2 linked regions of the Endozoicomonas sp. GU-1 genome follow. The protein of the gene in region 2 interacts with the protein of the main gene of each other region in a pairwise test. Links are inferred from orthologs where the notes say so. Each region holds a gene or a part of one and is shown on either strand. Other genes may lie near its edges. The genes, in order: uvrD and lpdA.

Region 1 (12,152 bases), 2.1 Mb from region 2 along the record:
GACGACGAAAGCCTGATGCTCTTTCTGCACAATAATCCGGAAATCAGCTCCGGCATTATGGCGTCTTCTGATGCCGATTTCATCCGGGTACTTGAGGATGTGATCGATCTATTAATTGATAAGCAGATCATCCAGTTTACTGAGTTTCCCGATGTTGTTCAGGCAAAACTACTCCATCGTCGCAGATATCGTGAAAGTCTCAGGAGTAATGCGGATACTACGCAGCTTCTGGAAGATGGTGATGACAGCATCTTTTAATTGAAAATCGGCGATCGTCAGAGCCAGATGGCTTTCATATGAATTCTTAATGCCTGGTCAGCAGGCTATCTTTCCGCCGAAATCATCCCCGGTGGTGTTATTCGGGCATTGATGGTTGGCCAGTTTTCCGGCCAGCGGCTCTGGGTTTCCATTGATATATTGGGCACCATCAGCGTTGTTTCATCAACCCGTTCCGGAAACAAGATCCCGTCCAGGTGATCAATTTCATGCAGCATAACCCTGGCGGCAAACCCATCCAGAACAGCCTCAATAATATTGCCCTGATCATCAAAGCCCCTGACTTTGACGTTTGCCGGTCTGTTCACCCATCCTCTGATACCCGGAACGGACAAACACCCCTCCCATGTCCAGCAGGTTTCCTGACTGACTTCTATGATCTGGGGATTGATCCAGAATGAAAGCGGAATATCGGGCACGGCGGGATAACGTGATTTCGTCTCTTCAGTCACGCCTATGCACAATACCCTTGACCCCCAGCCAATCTGAGGCGCGGCAATACCAATACCGTTTGCCTCAATTTGCCTGTTACGCAGAGTCTGGAGATTGTGCTGGAAATCATCGGTCAATATATCATCAACACACACCTGTTGATGTTGCTGAAAAAGCAGGGGATCACCCATGATGACCAGATCCGGGCTATCAGGCAAACGCATCATGACAAGAACCACTCCACATCTGGTTATGATCAATCAGTGTAACTTAATGACCCCGCAGAACGGTGAAAATTCCACTGAAGCACTGATCAGCATCAGGCAAAATATGATTTCATAGCGACTTCTACTTATAATTGCTGCTCAATTTACGTTTATTAAGCACCATGAACAGAACTTATCGCTTACTTGTTTCCTGCCCGGACGCTACAGGCATCGTAGCCACCGTCAGTGACTTTATCGCCAGACACGGCGGCTGGATTGTTGAAGCCAATCATCACTCTGATCCAGTGACCAGGCGCTTTTACATGCGCAACGAAATCAAAGCGGACAGTCTGCCTTTTTCTCTGGATGAATTTAAACATCATTTCACCCCTGTTGCTGAAAAACTCAGTCTGGACTGGCGCATCAATGACTCAGGAATCCCACAGCGTGTTGCCCTTCTGGCCAGTAAAGAGGCCCACTGCCTGTCTGACCTGCTTTACCGCTGGCGAAGTGGCGACCTGAACATGGAAATACCCTGTGTCATCTCCAATCATGAAGATTTGCGCAGCTATGTGGAGTGGCATGGTATTCCCTATCACCATGTACCTGTGGATAAAGGGGATAAGGCATCGGCCTTCGAGGCAATGACATCACTGCTGGAGCAGTACCGTGTTGATACAGTTGTACTTGCACGCTATATGCAAATTTTGCCACCGCAACTGTGTGAGCAGTATGCCGACCGTGTCATTAATATCCATCACAGCTTTCTGCCTTCCTTTGTGGGTGCCAAGCCCTACCATCAGGCCTACGAGCGAGGCGTTAAGCTGGTGGGTGCCACATGCCACTACGTGACGGAAATCCTTGATGCGGGCCCGATCATCGAGCAGGACGTCATCCGGGTTGGGCATCACCACTTGCCAGAAGATATGGTGCGCTTAGGAAAGGATGTCGAGAAAAGTGTACTGGCGCGGGGATTGAGGTATCACATCGAAGACCGGGTTATTGTTGATGGCAGCAAGACCATTATTTTAGGATAGTGCTATACGATTGCCGCCATCCTGTGGATAAGCTGTGAAAGTCTGTGCATAAGCTATGAATACACAGGGTATAACCAATCCATGACGCAGATATCGCTCAGGGAAGAGTCATGAAACTACAGTCCTGCCCCTGTTGCCGGGGTAAAGCCATATTTGCCGACCTGATCATCGGCAAAGGCAGTCAACGGGTAAAAATGTGGCAGGTCAGCTGCACTGGCTGTGGTTTATCCACAGAAATGGATGAAGATAAGAGATATGTGGCAAAACGCTGGAATCTTCGCCAGGAGTACGCAAATCTGAAAATGTGGGTAACATTGCTGGCAGGGCTACTGCCAGCGTCGATTATCATCAGTCTGCTGCTTGGCAACCTGATGGGTATCAGCCTGATCAGCTGAGTTTATCACTCTTCTTCACCGTACCCTGAATACAACTGGTGATATTATCCACAAGCTGGTTGATAAACTTCGCATAGCTTTCAGGTCCGGATTGAATATTTTCTGCTAATGGGTCAAGTACACCAACTCGTACGGAAAGCCCTTCTGTCAGCCGCTCAATATAAGCAGGCTGAAACTGTGGTTCCCGGAAAATACAAGCTGACCCCGCTTTGTCCAACTGCCCCTTCAGGCTTACCAGGTGCCGGGCCCCGGGTTGCTGCTCAGGATTCAGGGTGAAATAGCCGGCAACTTCCAATCCATACTGCTCTTGTAAATAGCCATAGGCATTATGAAAAACGAAAAATGGCTGCCTGCCTGATTGTTCTACTTTTTGACCGTTGCGCACGTCCGTCTGGTCCATGCTGTTCAGAAACAGAGCAAGATTACGCTGATAGCGAGACTGGTTAACCTTGTCCACAGACATCAACACCCGGGCCATCTCTCTGGCAATAACTCTGGCGTTATCGGTGCTCAACCAGATATGAGGGTCATAGTCACCATGATCGTGATGCTCTCCATGCTCGTGAATATGGTGCTCATGCTCTTCACTGCTGCGCAGGCGAATACCGTGCATGTCCATCGCGGATACGGCTTTTACCCCCTTTGCCGAGGCCAGCATTTTGGGCAGGAACGTCTCCATTGAAGGGCCTACCCAGAAAATGACATCCGCATTTCTTAACTTGCGGGCATCAGAGGGCTTGAGGCTATGGCTGTGAGGTGAGCTTCCCGGAGGCAACAATACCTCAGTATCAGTCACCCCCTCCGTCACCGCCTGGGCAATCAGCTGCAAGGGCTTGATGCTGGCCAGCACTTTTGGTGATTCTGCACGCGCACAAAAGCTGGCAGTCATTAGCAACACTGATATCAGCAACTGTTTAATGGGGACAAACTGCATACGAAAACCGCTTCTTTTGGAAAGCGTTATAATATAACACTTCAATCTAAATAGGTATCAGGATGAATGGTCTACACTGAAGGCGGTCAATTTTGCCCCGAAGGCTAACGGCATGAGCAAGCTTCAAACTTAAAGAGTTCTGTTGTCATACAATCAGCCTTTCAGGATTATCCCTTAGGTTATCTCAATACTACTATCGGGGAATATTCGTGCCATACTGGACAAAACTTCCATGTAAGTATTCAAGCCTGACTCCGCTTTGTAATGGCCCCACTCTGGCTACCAGAAGTGGTGATATCGGATTCTATGTAACGGTCTCTGGTGATGACAGCTTCGTGTTTGAACACACTGTGATTGTTGGTCGCAGTAACAATTTGCTGGTTCACTCGAACAAGATGCTGGGAGTGTACACAAGTAATCTGAACAAACACAGGCAAGCCGTGTTTTTTCGTTTCAAGGGTGACCCTCTCACTGCTTTAGGGGCCTGCGATATTGCTCACCTTTGGTCTCGTGGGCATCGCCACTCGGGTGTTCAGGATTTTGAAGGAACAACACAGCAACGAGTTGGATTCTCCAGTGCTCACTGGAAAGGATATCGTTCAGCTATCGCAGGGCTTGGCTCGTGTGCTTTTGGAGACGCAGCCAGAAGGCGATTGGAGAAGTACCAAAACAGATCACAACTCACGCCCAAAAATGTGATCTGCTCAGAAATGGCCACTCTTCTCTATCAACTATTCGTTATTGAAGAAGACGAGAGTATGGGTTTCATCAAACTTGATGCCAAGCATTCGCTTCCCGGGACCCTGGCTTTATATCTTTTTGAGAGCCCTTTTTGGAATCTTGCTGGCCGGGGAAAATAATAGACGCCTCCTGGACCATTAACGAAAGGGAAACAAACCTCTACCCGGGAGTAAGCAAAGGCTCGCAGTTATTTGAAGTGGTTATACCAACTCCGCCTTCTAAATATGATAATGAACAAGTCATTTTGGACCGCTGGGCAAGGCGGAATGACGAGTAATAGCAAAGCTATTGCGAGGAATTCCAACGAAGATCCAGCGGTTCAAGATGGCTGCGCAGTTCATATTTAGAAGGTGGAGTTGGTATTAGATGCCTTCCCAGTAATCTTCCCCAAAGATGGCGCTGAGCCGTTTGTCTTCTTCCCGATCCTCAAGTGCTCTGCGGATTTGCAGGGAACGCTTGGAACCTTTCTGCTCAAGTTCAGGACGGATCAGGTGCTCATCCAGAATGAACTCTTTCTCGGCTTTTTTACCTTTTCCCATAACAGCATCCTCTTCTTGTATTTGTTATTAAATGATGCCTGATTACGATTACCAAAATATTAAATTACTGCTCGTACGACAACTACTCATGTCGTATAAAAATGTGCGATAAATCGCACAAATCAACCATTACAAGACCTCATGGCGCAGTTTCGCTAAACTCTCACTGTTCTGGAAAATACTCTCCCCATCACCAGGGGGCATCGACTTCTGACTGAAAGATTCTTATGGACGTAACCTCAATACTTGATTCACTGAATGATGCACAGCGCAGTGCTGTTGCAGCTCCCGTCAGCTCTATGCTGGTTCTGGCCGGTGCCGGTAGTGGTAAAACCCGCGTGCTTGTCCACCGGATCGCCTGGCTGGTGCAGGCTGAAGCCATGTCCCCTTATTCGGTGATGGCGGTAACCTTCACCAACAAGGCCGCGGCAGAGATGCGCTCACGTATTGAGGAACTGCTGGGCATCGCCCCCAGGGGAATGTGGGTGGGTACGTTTCATGGTCTTTCCCACCGTCTGCTCAGGGCACACTGGAAGGAAACAGGGCTGCCCGAAAACTTTCAGATTCTGGACAGCGACGATCAGCTGCGCGTGCTCAAGCGGATCATGAAAGCCATGCAGCTGGATGAACAGAAGTGGCCGCCACGTCAGGCCCAGTGGTTTATCAACAGCAAAAAAGATGAAGGACTTCGTCCCGATTACATCGATCCCGGTTACGACCCATTCGAACGCACCATGGTTGATGTTTATCGACGCTACCATGAATACTGCGAACAGGTGGGAGTGGTGGACTTCGGGGAGCTGCTGCTGCGGGCACACGAGCTGCTGCTGAAGCGGGCCGATATTCTCCAGCATTACCGTGAACGTTTCCGATACATTCTGGTGGATGAGTTTCAGGATACCAACGCCGTGCAGTATGCCTGGCTGCGATTGCTGGCGGGAGACCAGGACAAGCTGATGGTGGTGGGTGATGATGACCAGTCCATTTATGGCTGGCGCGGTGCCAGAATTGAGAATATACGTCAGTTCACCCATGACTTCCCCAATGCCCAGACCATCAAGCTGGAACAGAATTACCGCTCTACCGGCAATATCCTGCAGGCCGCCAATGCCGTTATTGCCAATAACCCGGATCGTCTGGGAAAAGAGCTGCGTACCGATGGTGATAAAGGCGAGCCAGTGCACCTGTACGCTGGCTTTAACGAGATGGACGAAGCCCGATTTATTACTGACCGGATTAAAGATGCCATCACCAAAGGCACGGCCCGCAGCGATATTGCCATCCTTTACCGGTCCAATGCGCAGTCCCGTATTCTTGAAGAGGCGATGCTCCGGGCTGCGATCCCCTATCGAATCTACGGTGGGCAGCGCTTCTTTGAACGGGCAGAGATCAAAAACGCTCTGGCCTATCTCCGGCTTGTCCGCTCGCCGGATGACGACACCTCTCTGGAGCGGGTGATCAATATTCCCACCCGGGGTATCGGTGAGAAAACTGTAGAAAAGCTCAGAGAGGCGGCCCGTAGTCAGGGTATTTCTCTCTGGCAGGCATTAAAGAACCTGGTGGCAGCCTCAGCGGTGGGCGGTAAGGCGGGTAAATCCATGGCCACTTTTGTGGAACTGATCGAGTCCCTGAGCCATGCCGGTGAAACACTGGATCTGGGTGAGCTATCCGACCATGTGGTCACCATGAGCGGCCTGATTGACCACCACAGCAAAGAGAAAGGCGAGAAAGGTCAGGCCCGGGTGGAAAACCTGGAGGAACTGGTGAATGCCTGTCGTCAGTTTGATATGGACGAACTGTTCCTTGATGACGAGCAGGGGGAAGAAACCGAAACCATGACGCCCCTGGATGCCTTCCTGGCCAATGCCGCACTGGAAGCGGGCACCAGTCAGGCCGATCAGTTCCAGGACAGCGTGCAGATGATGACGCTTCACTCTGCCAAGGGGCTGGAGTTTCCGCTGGTCTTTCTGGCCGGTATGGAGGAGGGGTTATTCCCCCATAAAATGTCGTTGGATGAAGGCAACCTTGAGGAAGAGCGTCGGCTTTGTTATGTGGGTATTACCCGAGCCATGAAAACCCTGTATCTGACCTATGCCGAAAGCCGACGTCTGTACGGCAGTGAAACCATGAACCGCCCTTCCCGTTTTATTCGGGAGATCCCCGGTGAACTGCTCCAGGAAGTGCGCCTTGGTGGCACCATTACCCGACCGGTAGCGACTCGCATGGCACCGGCATCCCCTGACCATGGTCTGTCACTGGGCCAACGCGTCCATCACAACGTGTTTGGTGAGGGAATCGTGATTAATTACGAAGGTGATGGCAACCAGGCCCGGGTGCAGGTCAATTTTGATTCTGAAGGTGCTAAATGGTTGATGATGGCTTACGCCAACCTGTCTCCAATCTAAGGGCATGGCTGGAAACCCGTTTCCAGCGTTCCTCTGTTAACACCGTCCGGGCTGAGTACTGGGGCTTGACGAAGAATCAAAGCCTGGCGGCACCTTTAGAAGCGTGCATATTTCCTGCCTATGCCTGCTGCTGTGCTTTCAGCTCCTGCGACGTTTTTGCCCCTTTGGCAATCAGGCGTTCTGCGCACGCAGGGTTGCTCCTGTGTTTGGCGAGGTCCAGTGGTGTGATGCCAGGGCGTTCAGTAGCGACGGCATTGACATTCGCTCCCTTGAAGAGCAGCGCTTCCACGCAATCGACCCTTTCCCAATTGGCTGCGTGGTGCAGAGGAGTGAGGCCAAATGTACAGGTAACGTGGATATCTATCCCCGGGGTGTCGAGCAGCAACTTCAGGCTATCGGTGTTACCCTTTGCGGCGGCCCAGTGTAAAGGAGTGAGACCATAGACATCCTTGGCATTGATATCCACCCCGGGGTGAGCAATCAGCAATTTCAGGCAATCAGTGTGACAGGGGTTACCATTTGTGGCAGCCCAGTGTAAAGGAGTGAAACCATCGTCTTCGAGGGCACTGACATTCACTCCCGGGGTCTTGAGCATCACCTTGAGGGAATCGGTGTCACCACAAAAGGCGACCATGTGTAAAAGGGTGGATCCATCGCTTAAGGTAGCGTTGACATTCGCGCCCGCCATGCACAAAAGCTCCAGGCATTTGCTATTCCTTTCCTGCAAAGTAATTAACAACAGACGTTTATCCAAAGGTATGCTGGCACCATGATCGGCTTTAATCTTCAGAATCAGTGCCAGTGCTCGCCAATTTCCGGAGCGGCAGGCGTACTCCTCTAGCGATTTGGATTCGCAAAGCAATGGCAGCACGGGAAGCTTCTGACATTCGGAACAGCGGCGTTGGCCCAGTTTAAGTTGCTGCTGATCAGTCAGTAGGGGAATACAACCAAGGTGAAGCTGGCATCCGTACTGACACGATGCCTTGACTTGCAACCGGCCAGCAAATTCGTTTGTGGTGCCGCCATCTTGCTCCTGACAGATACTACATTTAAACAACTGATCGCCAGTATTAACCCTGACACTATCCATGTTTGCACCTGTATTCATGACTATTAACTGCCATGAGACAATAAGCCGCAGAGGAAGTTCCTTATCCTGAGTAACTGCCATTTTTTTCCTGTTCGCAACAAAACCTCAACAGGCCCTGAGGCTCCTGCGTCGAAGCCTCGTTATTAATGGCAGCTTGTCAGCTTCCACCTATCCAATTACTATGCTTCTGTCGTGTTCCCCATAAATAAGATTACGAAAACAGGGTCCTTACATGAAACGTCGTAATTTATTGTCCTCTTTCGGCGTCGCTGCCGCAGTTGCAGCACTGGCAGGCTGTGGCCAGGGTGAACAACCGCAGCAAACCACCAATACCGGATCATTAGCACCAGAAGCTCAAAAAGCCATCGAGTGGAAGCTGGTGACGTCCTGGCCCAAAAATTTCCCGGGTCTGGGTATCGCGCCTGAGCGCTTTGCCGAGTCCGTTAATAAAATGAGTAATGGCCGACTGACCGTCAAAGTGTATGGCGGCGGTGAACTGGTACCACCTCTGGAAGTCTTTGATGCCGTATCCAGCGGCACGGCGGATATGGGTCACAGTGGCGCTTATTACTGGAAGGGTAAAGACCCGGCCACCCAGTTTTTACTGCCGTTCCCTTTGGCTTGAACGCCCAGGAAATCAGCAGCTGGATTCACTATGGTGGCGGGCAGGCACTCTGGGACGAAGTGTATAAACCATTCAATGTGAAACCGATGGCCGGTGGCAACACCGGGGTTCAGATGGCGGGCTGGTTCAACAAGGAGATCAACAGCCTGGATGACCTGAAAGGTCTGAAAATGCGCATCCCGGGTATGGGCGGTGAAGTACTGCAGCGCCTTGGCGGGGTTCCTGTGAATATCCCCGGTGGCGAGCTATTTACAGCGCTTCAGACCGGCGCTATTGATGCGACTGAGTGGGTCGGCCCATACAATGACCTGGCTTTTGGTTTCTATAAGGCCGCTTCTTACTACTACTATCCGGGCTGGCATGAGCCAGGCAGCATGATGGAATTCACCATCAATCTGGATGCCTGGAATAAACTGCCAGAAGACCTGCAGGCCATTGTCAAAACGGCAGCCCGCGCGGCAAACCAGGACATGATTGATGAGTACACCGCACGGAATAATGCGGCGTTGCAACAGCTGGTGAATGAGCACGGGGTAACCGTAAAACGTTTGCCGGATGACGTACTTGCTGAACTGAAAAAGGTGGCTGATGAGATTACCGAGGAAGTTGCGGACACCAGCGATGTGGCTGGACGGGTTTATCAATCGTTCAGCGAGTTCCGCGAGCAGTCCAAGGCTTACCACAGTATTTCAGAAGTCGCTTTTTATGAAGCCCGATCTTTTGAGTAATTGACAACGTTCTTGCCGCAATGGACGCCACCGTCACCCTGTGATGGTGGCGTCATCACCTCTGACCCGACGGATAAATGTCTCAGGGCAACAAATCCCATTTTCTCCAACGCTGGAACCAGGGCACTTACCTGATCATCCAGCCCTGTGTGCATAAAGAGATCGAGCGGTGCTGACTCTGCATCAAACCCGGCCGGGTCCAACAGGCTGACAACCCTGCGGGCAATAGCAGAGCCTGAGTCGATCCAGTGAATGTCGGCAGATACCTGCTGCAACGCTGTTCTCAGCAAAGGGAAGTGGGTACAGCCAAGAACTACCACATCCGGTACCTGTTCTTCGGCAAAAAAAGGGCCCAGAATCCGGTGCAGATCGTGCTCTGAAACCAGCTCACCCCGAAGGTGCCGTTCAGCCATCTGTACCAATTCGCTGGAACCCACTCGAATCACCTGACAGTCCCCGGCAAAATCATCAATCAGCTGGTCGGTATAGCTGCGGGCAATCGTGCCCGGTGTCGCCAGAAGCCCGATGCAGCGTTTTTTTGAGTACTCACTGGCCGTCTTGATGGCTGGCACTACGCCAACAACGGGGAAATCCAGCTCTTCGCGTACCCTGGGCAGTGAGATGGTACTGGCGGTATTGCAAGCAATGACGGCGAGCGAGGGGTCAAACTGTTCGGCTAACGCATTCAGGCAGAGGCTGGTACGCTCAATCACTTCCTGCTCGGGCTTTGGGCCGTAGGGAAACCCCTGAGTATCGGAACAGTAAACCACCGGAGCATAAGGTAAAGCCTGCTTTATTTCCTGATAGATACTGAGGCCGCCGACACCGGAATCAAAAATAACGATCGGCTTTACCTTTGTATTCACGGCTGTTTTCACAAGATGTTTCCACAAAAATGGTTTATTCAGCTTTTGACCATCAACAGAGTGATGAAGTTTCTCCAACCGCCATTGATGACGCAATAAGCGTTGTTCCCCATTAATAGTAAGTCTGTGAGACGGTAATCTGAAGGTAGTGCATTATCTTTGGTCACATGCCGCCCTGCAACCCGCCTGCATCTGGACAACTCTGCGGGTGTGGGAGGGAGAAAAGCAAGAAGGATGGGGGCAGGGGAAGACCCCAAAGAGGCTTAAGACGCGATAACTAACGTCGGTCATTCAGCCAGAGACTGAAGCAGTTGAAGATCTTTATCAATTTGTACTGCCATTGCTCCGAGTGTGGTGATATCAAGTCTATCCTTACTGAAGACCGGGTCAGGATTCTCGATACCATCACCCATTTTTTCCGCTTTTTGCTCATCCTCCAGACGGTTTATAACCGGTCTCATATTCAAGAGTTTTGGCTCAAGCTCGCTCTGTTGAGCCAAAAGAGCCTCCCCTAATTGATCCCTGACATCCTGGGGTATCTTGCTGAGGATTTCTTCGCAACCAATAAGACTACCGCCGTGTTGCAAAAAGGCTTTTGCCGCCTCATAGTTGCCGGAGCTTAACGCATAATGAACGGGTGTACCTGAATGACACCACCAACTGGCCTCATTTAACTCGCCCTTGTGGAGACTGTCTTCGACATAGTCGCTCATAGCAGCATCCTGAAATACCGGGACCGTATAGAAACTTCTGGGAGCGATTTTATCGGCGGTGCACAGTGCGGCAATCATCTCAGGACTGCCGGATTCTGCCAGGGCATAAAGCAGGGGCTTATTGTTGACTGACAGTTGCTGTATAGGTTCCTGCAACAACTTTAATTCTGATTGCCGATTATTTTCCACACACCTTTTGTTATGTGCTACTACTTCATTCCTCATCGCCTTGAGATGTTTGGTAAACATCCGGACATTATTTTCCTTCAATACCTTGGAGACCTCTGCCGCCCTGGCGGACTGACCGCACATCCTGTTATTGATGCTGCTGGCGATCCCTGAGATGGCTTTGGTAATTGTCCAGTTGCTTTTATCACTGTGCACCTCTGGACCGACTCTCGGAACCTGCTGTTGACTGGGGGTCGCACTTATTGCTCTCCCATTCCAACTGCCCTCTTTGCCGATTTTTCCGGATTTTTCCGGAAATTCACCTTCATGTTCAGGGATTTTTGTTGGGGCATTCCCGGGTTTGTATAGTCCATTGGTGTGGAAGGTCATCATTAAATCCTTTTTAATCAATCCTCGATTAACTTTAGCTAAAGTGTGATTCCGTTTCTGTTACTGGTAAATCCATATCTCTTCGAGCCCTGCAAACCATTGAAAAAGAGCAATGGAAATTCTCTCTTTTCCGTAGTACATAAGCAGCCTTGAATCCTGTCACCGGAGTAACGCTATGAATCACAGAGCTTTTCAGGATCAACTGGCTCAGTTCCCGGCTAATGCTGCGGATATCCTGCAACAGTTGATTCACCAGCAGGGCCGCCTTGAGCCAGAACAGGTGAATGAGCTTCAGGGCTTAATGGAGATGCCATCGGAGCATCTTCTCAAAGCACTGCTGCCTCTCGCTGCCGCCATGAGCACCTGCCCGATCTCAAATTTTTTCGTTGGGGCGATTGTTGAAGGCTTTCGACCGGAAGGACAAGGGCCGGTCTATCTGGGTGCAAACCTTGAAATAGCCGGGCAGCCTCTGAAAATGGCCATTCACGCCGAACAGGCAGCGATCTGCAATGCCTGGCACCAGGGAGAAACCCGACTGCGCCGCCTGATGGTCAATGAAGCCCCCTGTGGGCACTGTCGACAGTTTATGAACGAACTGAATGGGATC
Region 2 (12,224 bases):
CCAAACGCCAAAGACCTTGCTGGCCGGGATGTCGTTGCCCGTTCTATGGTTATCGAGATTCTTGAAGGGCGTGGTTGTGGTCCCAATAAGGATCACGTTCTGCTGAAGCTGGATCATCTCGGTGAAGAGACTCTGAACCTGCGTCTGCCCGGTATCTGTGAACTGTCTAAAACCTTTGCACATGCCGATCCTGTAAAAGTGCCGGTACCTGTGGTGCCCACCTGCCATTATATGATGGGTGGAATTCCCACCAATGTTGGCGGTCAGGCTCTGCGTCAGGATGGGGCCGGTAATGATGAAGTGATTGAAGGCCTTTATGCCTGTGGTGAGGCGGCCTGTGTTTCTGTTCATGGTGCCAACCGTCTGGGTGGTAACTCTCTGCTGGATCTGGTGGTCTTTGGTCGCGCTGCTGGCCTGCAGATTGAGAAAAACCTGAAAGATGGCTTTGACTCTGTGGACGCCTCAGAACAGTGATGTGGAAGCAGCCTTGTCACGACTCGATCGTCTGAACAAATCAAGCAGTGGTGAAAGCGTTGCCAAAGTGCGTGCTGACTTGCAGAACACCATGCAGCTCTATTTTGGTGTGTTCCGTGAAGGTGAGAGCATGCAGAAAGGTCTCAAGCTGCTGGATGAGCTGGGTGAGCGCCTGGCCAATCTTCATCTGGAGGACAAGAGCCAGGCATTCAACACCGCCAGGGTTGAAGCACTTGAGTTGGAAAACCTGTATCAGGTGGCTTATGCAACAGCTGTTTCCGCCGAGGTCAGAACAGAGTCCCGTGGTGCTCATGCCCGTAATGATTACCAGGAGCGGGATGATGAAAACTGGCTGGCGCACTCGCTTTACTCACCGATTGATCAATCAGTAAGTAAGCGTGCTGTTAACTTTGCTCCGGCAACCATGGAGGCATTTCCTCCCAAGGCAAGAAGCTACTGAGGGAGAGAGGCTTATGAAGGTAAGTATCTATCGCTATAACCCGGAAGCCGACAAAAAGCCCTACATGATGGACTTTGATGTCGATATCCCGGAAGGCCGGGACCTGATGGTTCTGGACGTTCTGAATCTGATTAAAGAGCAGGATCCAACGCTGGTTTACCGACGTTCCTGTCGAGAGGGTGTTTGTGGCTCCGATGGCTTGAGTATTGGCGGTACCAATGGTCTGGCTTGCATTACCCCTTTGTCAGAAGCTGTCAGGGGAAATAAGCTGGTCATTCGTCCACTGCCCGGGTTGCCAGTAATCAGAGACCTGGTGGTTGATATGAGTCTGTTCTACAAACAGTACGAAAAGATCAAGCCATACCTGATTAACGATACGCCAGCGCCAGCCATTGAACGGCTTCAGTCCCCGGAAGACAGGGAGAAGCTGGATGGGCTTTATGAGTGTATTCTTTGCGCCTGCTGCTCAACAGCCTGCCCTTCCTTCTGGTGGAACCCTGATAAATTTGTTGGTCCTTCCGGCCTGTTGCAAGCTTATCGTTTCCTTGCCGATAGCAGGGATACAGCGACAGAGGAGCGTCTGGCAGATCTTGATGACCCATTCAGTGTTTTCCGTTGCCGGGGGATCATGAACTGCGTCAATGTCTGCCCCAAAGGCTTGAACCCGACACGGGCTATTGGTCATATCAGACAGATGTTGTTTAAGAGTGCAACATAGTATAGTTGTTGGTCATTCCAGCCTGTCTTTGCTGGTTGGTGGTAAAAAGGTACCCCTGTAAACCGGGGTACTCAAGAACCATAAAGCTGAAAAGTCAGCTATGCTCTGTCAGGAGAGTGCAGGCGACCTCTGACAATACAAAGCCTGTAATTGAATATATTTTTAAACTAAATAAATTGTGCTGCTGCCATCCGGAATTATGGGGCCGCAATAGCTTGAACCAGCAGGGGCGGTCGGAAAACATCCGACCCTATCTGAGGGGGATCGTTCACTGACTGCCTATCGACATCATCAGTGACCTCTGTTTTCAGCCAGTCAGGCTTGTCAAAGCAGATTTCCCGGGATAAGCCCCAGACTCACGGGGTAATGATCATGCAAGAAGGTGTAATGCAGCGGATGTGGAGTTCTTCCCACATTGCAGGGGGAAATGCTGCATACGTCGAGGATATGTACGAACGCTATCTGCGCGATCCCAACAGCGTAGAAGTACAGTGGCGTGACTATTTTGAAAAGTTGCCCCCGGTAAGTGGTGGTGGAGCGGATGTTCCACATTCTACCATCCAGGAAAATTTCATCCTTATGGCGCGTCAGCGTCAGACTACCCGCCCGATTCAGACTTCATCGGTTTCCAGTGATCATGAACGCAAGCAGGTTCAGGTTTTGCGTTTGATCAGTGCTTTTCGGATTCGCGGTCATCAGCAGGCTGTTATCGATCCTCTTGGTGTGATGAAGCGGGAAGAGTTTCCTGATCTATCCCTGGCATACCACGGTCTCAGTGAAGCGGACCTGGATACCGAGTTTCATACTTCAACGCTGTTTATTGGCAAGGAACACGCTTCTCTGCGGGAGATATACGATGCCTTAAAAGCCACCTATTGCCAGTCAATTGGTGTTGAATATATGCACATTCCCCAGACAGAAGAACGCCGCTGGTTTCAGAGTCGTATGGAAAGTGTTCGCAGCCGCCCGGAGGTAGGAGTAGAAGCCAAGCTGCACTTGCTGGAACGATTGACTGCAGCGGAAGGTCTGGAAAAATACCTGGGGACCAAGTTTCCCGGAACCAAACGGTTTGGCCTGGAAGGTGGTGAGTCTCTGATCCCCATGCTGGATGAGATTATTCAGCGCTCCGGCTCCTATGGTTCGAAGGAGCTGGTGATCGGCATGGCTCACCGTGGCCGCTTGAACGTACTGGTCAATATTCTGGGTAAGAAACCCGGAGATCTGTTTGACGAATTTGAAGGCAAGAAGCTGGTTGAACGTGGCTCCGGTGATGTGAAATACCATCAGGGCTTTTCTTCCAATGTGATGACGCCGGGTGGTGAGGTACATCTTGCCCTGATGTTTAACCCATCGCATCTGGAAATTGTTACCCCGGTGGTTGAGGGTTCAGTCAGAGCCCGTCAGGATCGCCGAAAAGATTCAGTGGGCAACAAAGTAGTCCCAATTGCCATTCACGGTGATGCCGCTTTTGCGGGGCAGGGGGTTGTGATGGAAACCCTGCAGATGTCCCAGACCCGTGCCTATAAAACCGGTGGCACCATCCATATCATCATTAACAATCAGGTCGGCTTTACCACCAGTTTCCGCGAAGATGCCCGTTCGACAGAATACTGTACCGATGTTGCCAAGATTGTCGGGGCACCGATCCTTCATGTTAACGGTGATGACCCTGAGGCGGTTCAGTTTGCCACCAAACTGGCCCTTGATTACCGCATGGAGTTCCATAAAGACATTGTTGTAGACCTGGTCTGTTACCGTCGTCGCGGGCACAATGAGGCGGATGAGCCTTCCGCCACTCAGCCGATGATGTACAGCAAGATTAAATCCCACACGACCACCAGGGATCTTTATGCCAAGGTTCTGCTGGGCGAAGGTGTGATCAGTGAGGCGGCTGATAAAGAGCTGGTAGAGAGTTTCCGTAATGCCCTGGACAACGGTGAGCATGTGGTCAAGGCCCTGGTGAAAGAGCCTAATAAAGAGCTCTTTGTGGACTGGGCTCCCTATCTTGGTCACGAATGGACCGCCCGCCATGATACCCGTGTCGCTGTGGGAACACTGCAATCATTAGGCCAGAAGCTGTGTGAAATTCCCGAAGGTTTTGTGCTGCAGCGGCAGGTCAGCAAGATCGTTGAGGATCGTCGCAAAATGGCGGCAGGAGCCCTGCCGATTAACTGGGGGTGTGCTGAACTGCTGGCCTATGCGTCACTGCTGATGGAAGGCAGTGAGGTTCGAATTACCGGGCAGGATGTCGGTCGGGGAACTTTTTCTCACCGCCATGCGGTATTCCATAACCAGAAAGATGGCTCGACTCTGGTGAACCTGACCAAACTTTCCCCGGAGCAGCCACGGTTCCAGATCTGGGACTCATTCCTGTCCGAAGAAGCAGTTCTGGCTTTTGAGTACGGCTACGCAGCAACAACGCCCAATGCACTGGTTATCTGGGAAGCTCAGTTTGGTGATTTTGCCAACGGTGCCCAGGTGGTTATTGACCAGTTTATTTCCAGTGGCGAGCACAAGTGGGGGCGCCTGTCAGGCCTCACCATGCTGCTGCCCCATGGTTATGAAGGTCAAGGACCGGAGCACTCATCGGCAAGGCTTGAGCGTTTCTTGCAGCTGTGTGCCGAACACAATATTCAGGTTTGCGTTCCGACAACGCCAGCCCAGGTGTTCCACATGTTGAGACGGCAGATGCTGCGTCCGCTGCGTAAACCGTTGGTGGCATTTACCCCCAAGAGTCTGCTCCGTCACAAACAGGCCACCTCCTCACTGGAAGAGCTGGCAGAGGGCAGTTTCCGGACGATTATCCCTGAGGTTGACGGTCATGAGCCATCAGCGATCACCCGGATGATTATGTGCTCAGGAAAGGTCTACTATGACCTGCTGGAAAAGAAGAGAACGGAAGGGCTGACTGATACGGTGATTATCCGCATTGAACAGCTTTACCCATTCCCTCAGGACGATCTGGATGAACTCATTGTCAGTTATCCAAACCTGAAAGATGTGGTCTGGTGTCAGGAAGAGCCAATGAACCAGGGGGCGTGGTACTGTAGTCAGCATCACATGCGTCGCTCAGTTGTCGTTCATCCGAATAAAACAATGAGTCTCAAGTACGCAGGGCGCGAAGCATCAGCCGCTCCGGCATGTGGCTATATGTCAATACATGCCCAGGAACAGCAGCAATTGGTAAATGATGCTTTCAGCATTTGAATAATGATAATTTACTGCTCATGCTGAGCAGTAATATTGGTTAAACGGCCAGCAGGTACTATTTATCGATCTGGCCAGAGCGTTTAACACAGTTTCTGTGAATAACGCTCAAAGGGGCAAAGACGCAAAGGATCAATAATGGCCACAGAAATTAAAGCACCTACCTTTCCTGAATCCGTTGCTGATGGCACCGTTGCAACCTGGCACAAGCAGCCCGGTGAACAATGCCATCGGGATGAACTGTTGGTTGATATCGAAACCGATAAAGTGGTTCTTGAAGTTGTGGCACCGGCAGATGGTGTTTTGAGTGAAATTATCAAGCCTGAAGGTGAAGTTGTTCTCAGCAGTGAAGTGGTTGGAATTTTCCAGGAGGGGGCTTCTGCTGGCACCGCCCCGGCTGAAGCTTCAGCCACTCCGGCATCTGCACCGGAAGCCATTAAGGAAGAGCCCATTCTTAATCCTGCAGCACGCAGGATGGCTGATGAGAAAGGCCTTGATCCTGCAGTCATTCCCGGTACTGGTAAAGGTGGTCGTGTAACCAAGGAAGATGTGGTTCGTCATGTTGAAGGTGGTGCTCAGGGGGCACCAGCCCCGGCGGTTGCTGCCACTCCGGCAGTGTCCACGGCTGCTGCACCAGCACCTCAGGTCGAGGCAACCGCACCGGTGTTTGCCGGTGAGCGTGTAGAGAAACGGGTACCCATGACCCGCCTGCGAGCCAAGGTTGCCGAGCGTCTGGTTCAGGCCCAGCAGAATGCGGCCATGTTGACTACTTTCAACGAGATCAACATGAAACCGGTTATGGAGCTTCGTGCCCAGTACAAAGATGCCTTTGAGAAGCGTCATGGCGTACGACTTGGTTTTATGTCTTTCTTTGTCAAGGCCTGTGTTGAAGCGCTCCGCCGTCATCCAGTGGTCAACGCCTCTATTGATGGCAATGATATTGTCTACCATGGCTACCAGGATATTGGTGTTGCCGTTTCCAGTGATCGCGGGCTGGTAGTACCAGTGCTTCGTAACACCGAAGATATGAGCCTTGCTGATATTGAGGCAAAGATTCGTGAGTTCGGTAAAAAGGCAATGGATGGCAAGCTCGGCATCGATGAAATGACCGGTGGAACGTTCACCATTTCCAATGGCGGTGTATTCGGTTCACTGTTGTCAACGCCCATCCTGAATCCACCACAGTCGGCCATCCTGGGAATGCATAAAATTCAGGAACGTCCCATGGCGGTTAACGGCAAGGTTGAAATTTTACCCATGATGTACCTTGCCCTGTCCTACGACCACCGACTGCTGGATGGCAAGGACGCAGTCACCTTTCTCGTGACCATCAAGGAACTGCTGGAAGATCCGGCCAGAATGCTTCTGGACGTTTGATTCCGGATTGTACCGGGCAGCCTTATTTTTTCTATTAAGCGGTGCTGCCCATTATTGACTTGACCCGTATACCTTGTTTTATAAACCGTTTTGGAAATAACTTATGGCAAATCAGTTCGACGTGGTAGTTATTGGCGCAGGCCCTGCCGGTTACGTCTGTGCTATTCGTGCAGCCCAGCTGGGGCTGAAAACTGCCTGTATCGAGAAGTGGTCCGATGACAAGGGCAAGGCCAAACTGGGCGGCACCTGCCTGAATGTTGGCTGTATCCCTTCCAAGGCCCTTCTGGATAGCTCCCACAAATACATTGAAGCCAAGGAAGATTTTGCCAGGCATGGCATTAAGCACAGCGGTGTAGACATCGATGTCCCAGCCATGCTTGCCCGTAAGGACAATATTGTGAACCAGCTGACTACCGGTGTTACCGGTCTGTTCAAGGCAAATGGTGTGAGCTTGCTGGAAGGTGCCGGTAAAGTGCTGTCTGGCAAGCAGGTTGAATTAACCAGGGCTGACGGTTCTGTCGAAGTGGTTGATGCTGCCAACGTGGTGATTGCCACCGGCTCCCGTCCCATTGAAATTCCCCCCACACCGCTGACTGAAGGCCTTATTGTTGACTCTACCGGTGCTCTTGAGTTTCAGGAAGTCCCGAAGCGTCTCGGGGTTATTGGTGCCGGTGTTATTGGTCTGGAACTGGGGTCTGTCTGGGGAAGGCTCGGTGCTGAAGTGGTTGTCCTTGAAGCCCAGGATAAATTCCTGGCCCTGGCTGACCAGCAAATCGCCAAAGAAACCCAGAAGATTTTCAAAAAGCAGGGACTGGACATTCGCCTGGGTGCACGGGTGACCGGTTCTGAAGTCAAGGGTAGCGAAGTTGAAGTTACCTATCAGGATGCCAATGGTGATGAACAGAAGCTGACCTTTGATAAACTGATTGTTGCTGTCGGTCGTCGCCCCTATACAGAAAACCTGCTGGCTACTGACTCCGGTGTCAATCTGGATGAACGCGGTTTTATTTTCGTTGATGATAACTGTGCCACTGACGTTCCCGGCGTTTATGCGGTTGGAGACGTGGTCCGGGGCCCGATGCTCGCTCATAAGGGCAGTGAAGAAGGCATTATGGTGGCAGAAATCATTGCTGGTCAGAAAGCACAGATGAACTATGACCTGATTCCTTCGGTGATTTATACTCACCCTGAAGTGGCATGGGTTGGTAAAACCGAAGAAGAAGTTAAGGCCAGTGGTGACGAGTACAAAGTGGGTACCTTCCCGTTTGCCGCCAGTGGTCGTGCGCTGGCTGCCAATGATACCCATGGCATGGTCAAGGTGATTGCCGACAAGGTAACGGACCGTATTCTTGGCGTTCATGTTGTGGGCCCAAGTGCAGCCGAGTTGGTGCAACAGGGGGTTATTGCCATGGAGTTCGCTGCCAGCAGTGAAGATCTTGCGCTGACCATTTTCTCACACCCAACCCTGAGTGAAGCGCTGCACGAAGCAGTTCTGGCGGTTGATGGCCACGCTATCCATATTGCCAATCGCAAACGTCGTTAAACGTATCTTAAGGGGAGCGGTCAGGGTCGACTTGCTCCTTTCTTCATAGACAATATCCAGGGATATGGTTTGACGAGAAACTTAAAAACAACGCTCAAATAAGAAAGAGGGCCGCGTCAGAATGAATCTTCATGAATATCAGGGCAAACAACTCTTTGCCAAATATGGACTGCCCGTCTCTCAGGGCGTCGCCGCAGATACGCCAGAGCAGGCCGCTGCTGCTGCCGATGAAATCGGTGGTAATCAGTGGGTGGTTAAGGCTCAGGTGCACGCCGGTGGTCGTGGTAAGGCGGGTGGTGTGAAACTGGTCTCCAGCAAAGACGAAATCCGCGCGTTCGCCGAGCAGTGGTTAGGTAAAAACCTGGTCACTTATCAGACCGATGAAAATGGCCAGCCGGTCAGCAAGATACTGGTTGAAAGCTGCACTGATATTGATCAAGAGCTTTATCTTGGCGCTGTTGTTGATCGCGCAACCCGTCGCATCGTGTTTATGGCCTCCACTGAAGGTGGGGTTGAAATTGAGAAGGTGGCGGAAGAAACACCGGAAAAAATCCTCAAGGCGACCATTGATCCCCTGACCGGTGCCCAACCTTATCAGGCCCGTGAGCTGGCTTTTAAACTGGGTCTGGAAGGAAAGCAGATCAAGCAGTTTACCCAGATTTTCCTTGGTCTGGCGAAACTCTTCCAGGAGTGTGACCTTGCCCTGCTGGAGATCAACCCGCTGGTAATCACCAAAGAAGGTGACTTGCACTGCCTGGATGCGAAAATCAACATTGATAGCAACGCCCTGTACCGTCAGCCACAGTTGAAAGCCATGCATGACCCTTCCCAGGAAGATGCCCGTGAAGCCCATGCCGCTGAGTGGGAGCTTAACTACGTCGCACTGGATGGCAACATTGGCTGCATGGTGAATGGTGCAGGCCTTGCCATGGGCACCATGGATATTGTCAAGCTGCATGGCGGTGCGCCTGCCAACTTCCTGGATGTTGGTGGTGGTGCAACCAAAGAGCGTGTCACCGAAGCCTTCAAGATCATTCTTTCCGATGACAGTGTGAAAGCCGTTCTGGTCAATATCTTTGGTGGTATTGTCCGCTGTGACCTGATTGCTGAAGGTATTATCGGTGCGGTTAAAGAAGTCGGCGTTGAAGTTCCTGTCGTGGTTCGCCTGGAAGGCAACAATGCTGATCTGGGTGCACAGACCCTTGCCAACAGTGGACTTGATATCATCGCGGCCAACAGTTTGACCGAGGCTGCCCAACAGGTAGTTAAGGCAGCGGGGAACCAGTAATGAGCATTTTAATTAATAAAGACACCAAAGTTATCTGCCAGGGGTTCACCGGTGCCCAGGGGACTTTTCACTCCGAACAGGCCATTGCTTACGGCACTTGCATGGTGGGTGGCGTAACACCGGGCAAAGGTGGTCAGACTCATCTGGACCTGCCCGTCTTCAATACGGTGGCTGAAGCGGTTGATCAGACCGGTGCAGAAGCGTCGGTTATCTATGTTCCTGCGCCTTTCTGTAAGGACTCCATTCTTGAAGCTGCTTATGCTGGCATCAAGTTGATTGTCTGCATCACTGAAGGTATTCCTACGCTGGACATGCTGGAATGCAAGGTCAAGTGTGATGAGTTGGGTGTTCGTCTTATCGGTCCCAACTGTCCGGGTGTTATCACGCCGGGTGAGTGCAAGATCGGTATTATGCCGGGCCATATTCATCTGCCGGGCAAGGTGGGTATTGTTTCCCGTTCCGGTACGCTGACCTATGAAGCGGTCAAACAGACCACCGATTATGGCTTTGGCCAGTCTACCTGTGTTGGTATTGGTGGTGACCCTATTCCCGGTTCCAACTTTATCGATATTCTGGAACTGTTCCAGAATGATGATAAGACGGAAGCCATCGTGATGATTGGTGAAATCGGTGGTTCTGCTGAAGAAGAAGCGGCTGCTTATATCAAGGAGCATGTCACCAAACCTGTTGTCTCTTACATTGCCGGTGTGACAGCGCCTCCGGGCAAGCGTATGGGCCATGCCGGTGCGATTATTGCCGGTGGTAAGGGGACTGCCGATGAGAAGTTTGCAGCACTTGAATCTGCAGGTGTCAAGACGGTTCGCAGCCTGGCGGATATCGGTGAAGCTCTGAAAGAAGTGACCGGTTGGTAAAACAACCGGTTCAGGCAACACGAAAAAGGCCGGATTTATATCCGGCCTTTTTGTGATGGAAAATACTGGGTCAGAGGTCAGGCGGCGTAAGCATCTTCAAGGATTTCACGGGAAGTATTGAGATCCTGGTCACCGGTCTCTGACAGAGCCGTCATGCCATGGGCTTCCAGAGCCTTGATCACGTTCTCAATCTGGTTGTGCTCAACACCATACTGTGACAATCGTGTTTTTACACCCAGGGATTCAAAGAAATCGCGGGTTTTCTCAATAGCGAGATCAACCTTTTCATCGTCGCTACCTTCTCTGATATCCCAAACGCGTTCTGCATACTGCACCAGTTTTGCCCGCTTCTTATCTTTGCGCAGCTTCCACAGGGATGGCAGAACCACTGCCAGACTCTGGGCGTGGTCCAGGCCAAACAAGTCAGTCAGCTCGTGGCCAATCATATGGGTGCCCCAGTCCTGGGGAACGCCGACACCAATATAGCCATTCAGGGCCGAAGTGGCACTCCACATCAGGTTGGCACGGGCATCGTAGTTGTCTGGCTCAGCCAGTGTTACCGGGCCCACTTCAATCAGCGTTTGCAGAATACCTTCCGCCATACGATCCTGAATCCGGGCGTCAACAGGGTAGGTAACATACTGTTCAAGTACATGAACAAAGGCATCCACTACGCCATTGGCGATTTGCACCGGTGGCAGGGTGAAGGTCAGTGATGGGTCCAGAATGGAAAACTGAGGGTAGAGCAGTGGACTCATAACCGGCAGTTTGCCAATGTCGTGAGAAATAACGGCACCCATGTTCATCTCAGAACCTGTGGCCGGTAAGGTGGCAACCGTACCCAGTGGAATGGCGGAGGTGATCGGCGCACCGGCAAAACCAGCCTTGAGCAGATCCACTTCGTCACCTTCATAAGGTGCCGCTGCGGCAACAAACTTGGTGCCATCCATGACAGAGCCGCCACCAACCGCCAGTAGGAAGTCAATGTTTTCAGCGCGGACGATCTCAACAGCTTTCATCAGGGTGTTAAAGGTTGGGTTTGGCTCGATACCGCTGAACTCAAAAACTTCACGGTTACCTAATCCGGCCAGCACCTTTTCCAGGGTACCGAATTTCTTAACACTGCCACCGCCGTAAAGGACCAGTACTTTGGCATTAGCCGGTACCAGTTGATCCAGTTCCTGCAGACGGTCCTGGCCAAACACAATGTGGGTTGGATTCTGATAATTAAAATTCATCATTGCGATTCTTCCTCATGAAATATCCTAGCCAGCGTAGATTATCCTTTCTGTGCAGGAATAGAATAACCATAACTGGCAAAGTCATGCCTAAAACGATCAGTGGTTGTTTTTTTATGTATTGGGTGAAGCTATGCTGTGCCTAAATTACCGATCAGAAGATAAGACATGACGCCATTAGCCCAGACCCTCTCTCCTTTGGCCAAAGAAGAGGGCTATAACAAAACCCATATTCCCGGCGTTGGCGTTTTTAAAGCCAGCGAATCCAGAGAACGTGAGCCACTGTGCTATAGCCAGGGTATTTTCATTGTAGCCCAGAGTGCAAAACGGATTTACCTGGAACAGCAGGCTCATGAATATAATCCGGATAACTATCTGGTACTGACTTTGCCTATTCCTGCGGAATGCGAAACCATTGTTGCTGAAGATAAGCCATTGTTGTCCATGCTGGTCGATATCGATATCAGCCTGTTGCATCCGCTGGTGCGATTGTTCGACCACCATCAACAGGCGACAGACACCATGGAAGATCTGTTAGAGGCACAAAGCAGTTTATATGTCAGCCCGGTGACGGATGCTTTCTCAGCAACGGTGTTAAGGCTGGCTCAGTGCCTTCACTCGCCGCTGGAGAGTGAAGCCTTGGGAAAAGGGCTGGTGCAAGAGTTGCTTTTTCATGTTCTTAACGGAGATCAGGCTGCACCATTATTTGCCCTGGCCAGACACAATACGCACATTGCCCGTCTGGAGCGGGCAATGAAGTATATGCACGAGCATTATGATCAGTCCCTTGATGTTGGGCACCTGGCCTCTATGGCTAATATGAGCCCATCAACCTTTCATCGTAATTTCCGGTATATGACATCATCGTCGCCTATTCAGTACCTGAAGAAACTGCGCCTGAGTCGGGCCAGAGAGTTGTTACAGGATCACGGGGTCAGAGTAAAGCAGGCAGCTGCAGAGGTTGGCTATGAGAGCCCAACGCAATTCAGCAGGGAATTCAAACGTTACTTCGGGTTAACGCCTCAGGCATGTGCGGCAGCCTGATTT

Evidence for each region.
Region 1: the proteins of lpdA (region 2) and uvrD interact in binary tests that used the Escherichia coli proteins (3 or more experiments, as listed by UniProt). The link is inferred for Endozoicomonas sp. GU-1 from one-to-one orthologs.

What each region holds. Positions count from the first base shown.
Region 1 is NZ_CP114771.1:3,616,172-3,628,323, forward strand. Bases 4,461-7,376 are described here. They hold uvrD (DNA helicase II), read left to right. Parts: upstream 4,461-4,787; coding sequence 4,788-6,965; downstream 6,966-7,376. Other genes in these bases: O3276_RS15150 (hypothetical protein), read right to left, coding at 4,461-4,560; O3276_RS15160 (ankyrin repeat domain-containing protein), read right to left, coding at 7,084-7,376. Outside these bases: O3276_RS15120 (hypothetical protein), read left to right, coding at 1-258; def (peptide deformylase), read right to left, coding at 324-935; purU (formyltetrahydrofolate deformylase), read left to right, coding at 1,097-1,951; O3276_RS15135 (Lar family restriction alleviation protein), read left to right, coding at 2,062-2,346; zinc ABC transporter substrate-binding protein ZnuA, read right to left, coding at 2,339-3,280; O3276_RS15145 (hypothetical protein), read left to right, coding at 3,490-4,140; more of O3276_RS15150, read right to left, coding at 4,384-4,460; more of O3276_RS15160, read right to left, coding at 7,377-8,073; murI (glutamate racemase), read right to left, coding at 9,384-10,274; O3276_RS15175 (ankyrin repeat domain-containing protein), read right to left, coding at 10,562-11,548; cdd (cytidine deaminase), read left to right, coding at 11,721-12,152. UniProt on the Escherichia coli protein: A helicase with DNA-dependent ATPase activity. Unwinds DNA duplexes with 3'-5' polarity. Translocates on single-stranded DNA with 3'-5' polarity. Initiates unwinding more efficiently from a nicked substrate than double-stranded DNA.
Region 2 is NZ_CP114771.1:1,473,539-1,485,762, reverse strand. The notes cover bases 5,572-8,559. They hold lpdA (dihydrolipoyl dehydrogenase), read left to right. Parts: upstream 5,572-6,339; coding sequence 6,340-7,779; downstream 7,780-8,559. Other genes in these bases: sucC (ADP-forming succinate--CoA ligase subunit beta), read left to right, coding at 7,901-8,559; odhB (2-oxoglutarate dehydrogenase complex dihydrolipoyllysine-residue succinyltransferase), read left to right, coding at 5,572-6,236. In the rest of the region: O3276_RS06080 (succinate dehydrogenase iron-sulfur subunit), read left to right, coding at 948-1,652; O3276_RS06075 (2-oxoglutarate dehydrogenase E1 component), read left to right, coding at 2,025-4,859; more of odhB, read left to right, coding at 4,998-5,571; more of sucC, read left to right, coding at 8,560-9,067; sucD (succinate--CoA ligase subunit alpha), read left to right, coding at 9,067-9,939; O3276_RS06050 (iron-containing alcohol dehydrogenase), read right to left, coding at 10,017-11,180; O3276_RS06045 (AraC family transcriptional regulator), read left to right, coding at 11,346-12,221. UniProt on the Escherichia coli protein: Lipoamide dehydrogenase is a component of the glycine cleavage system as well as of the alpha-ketoacid dehydrogenase complexes.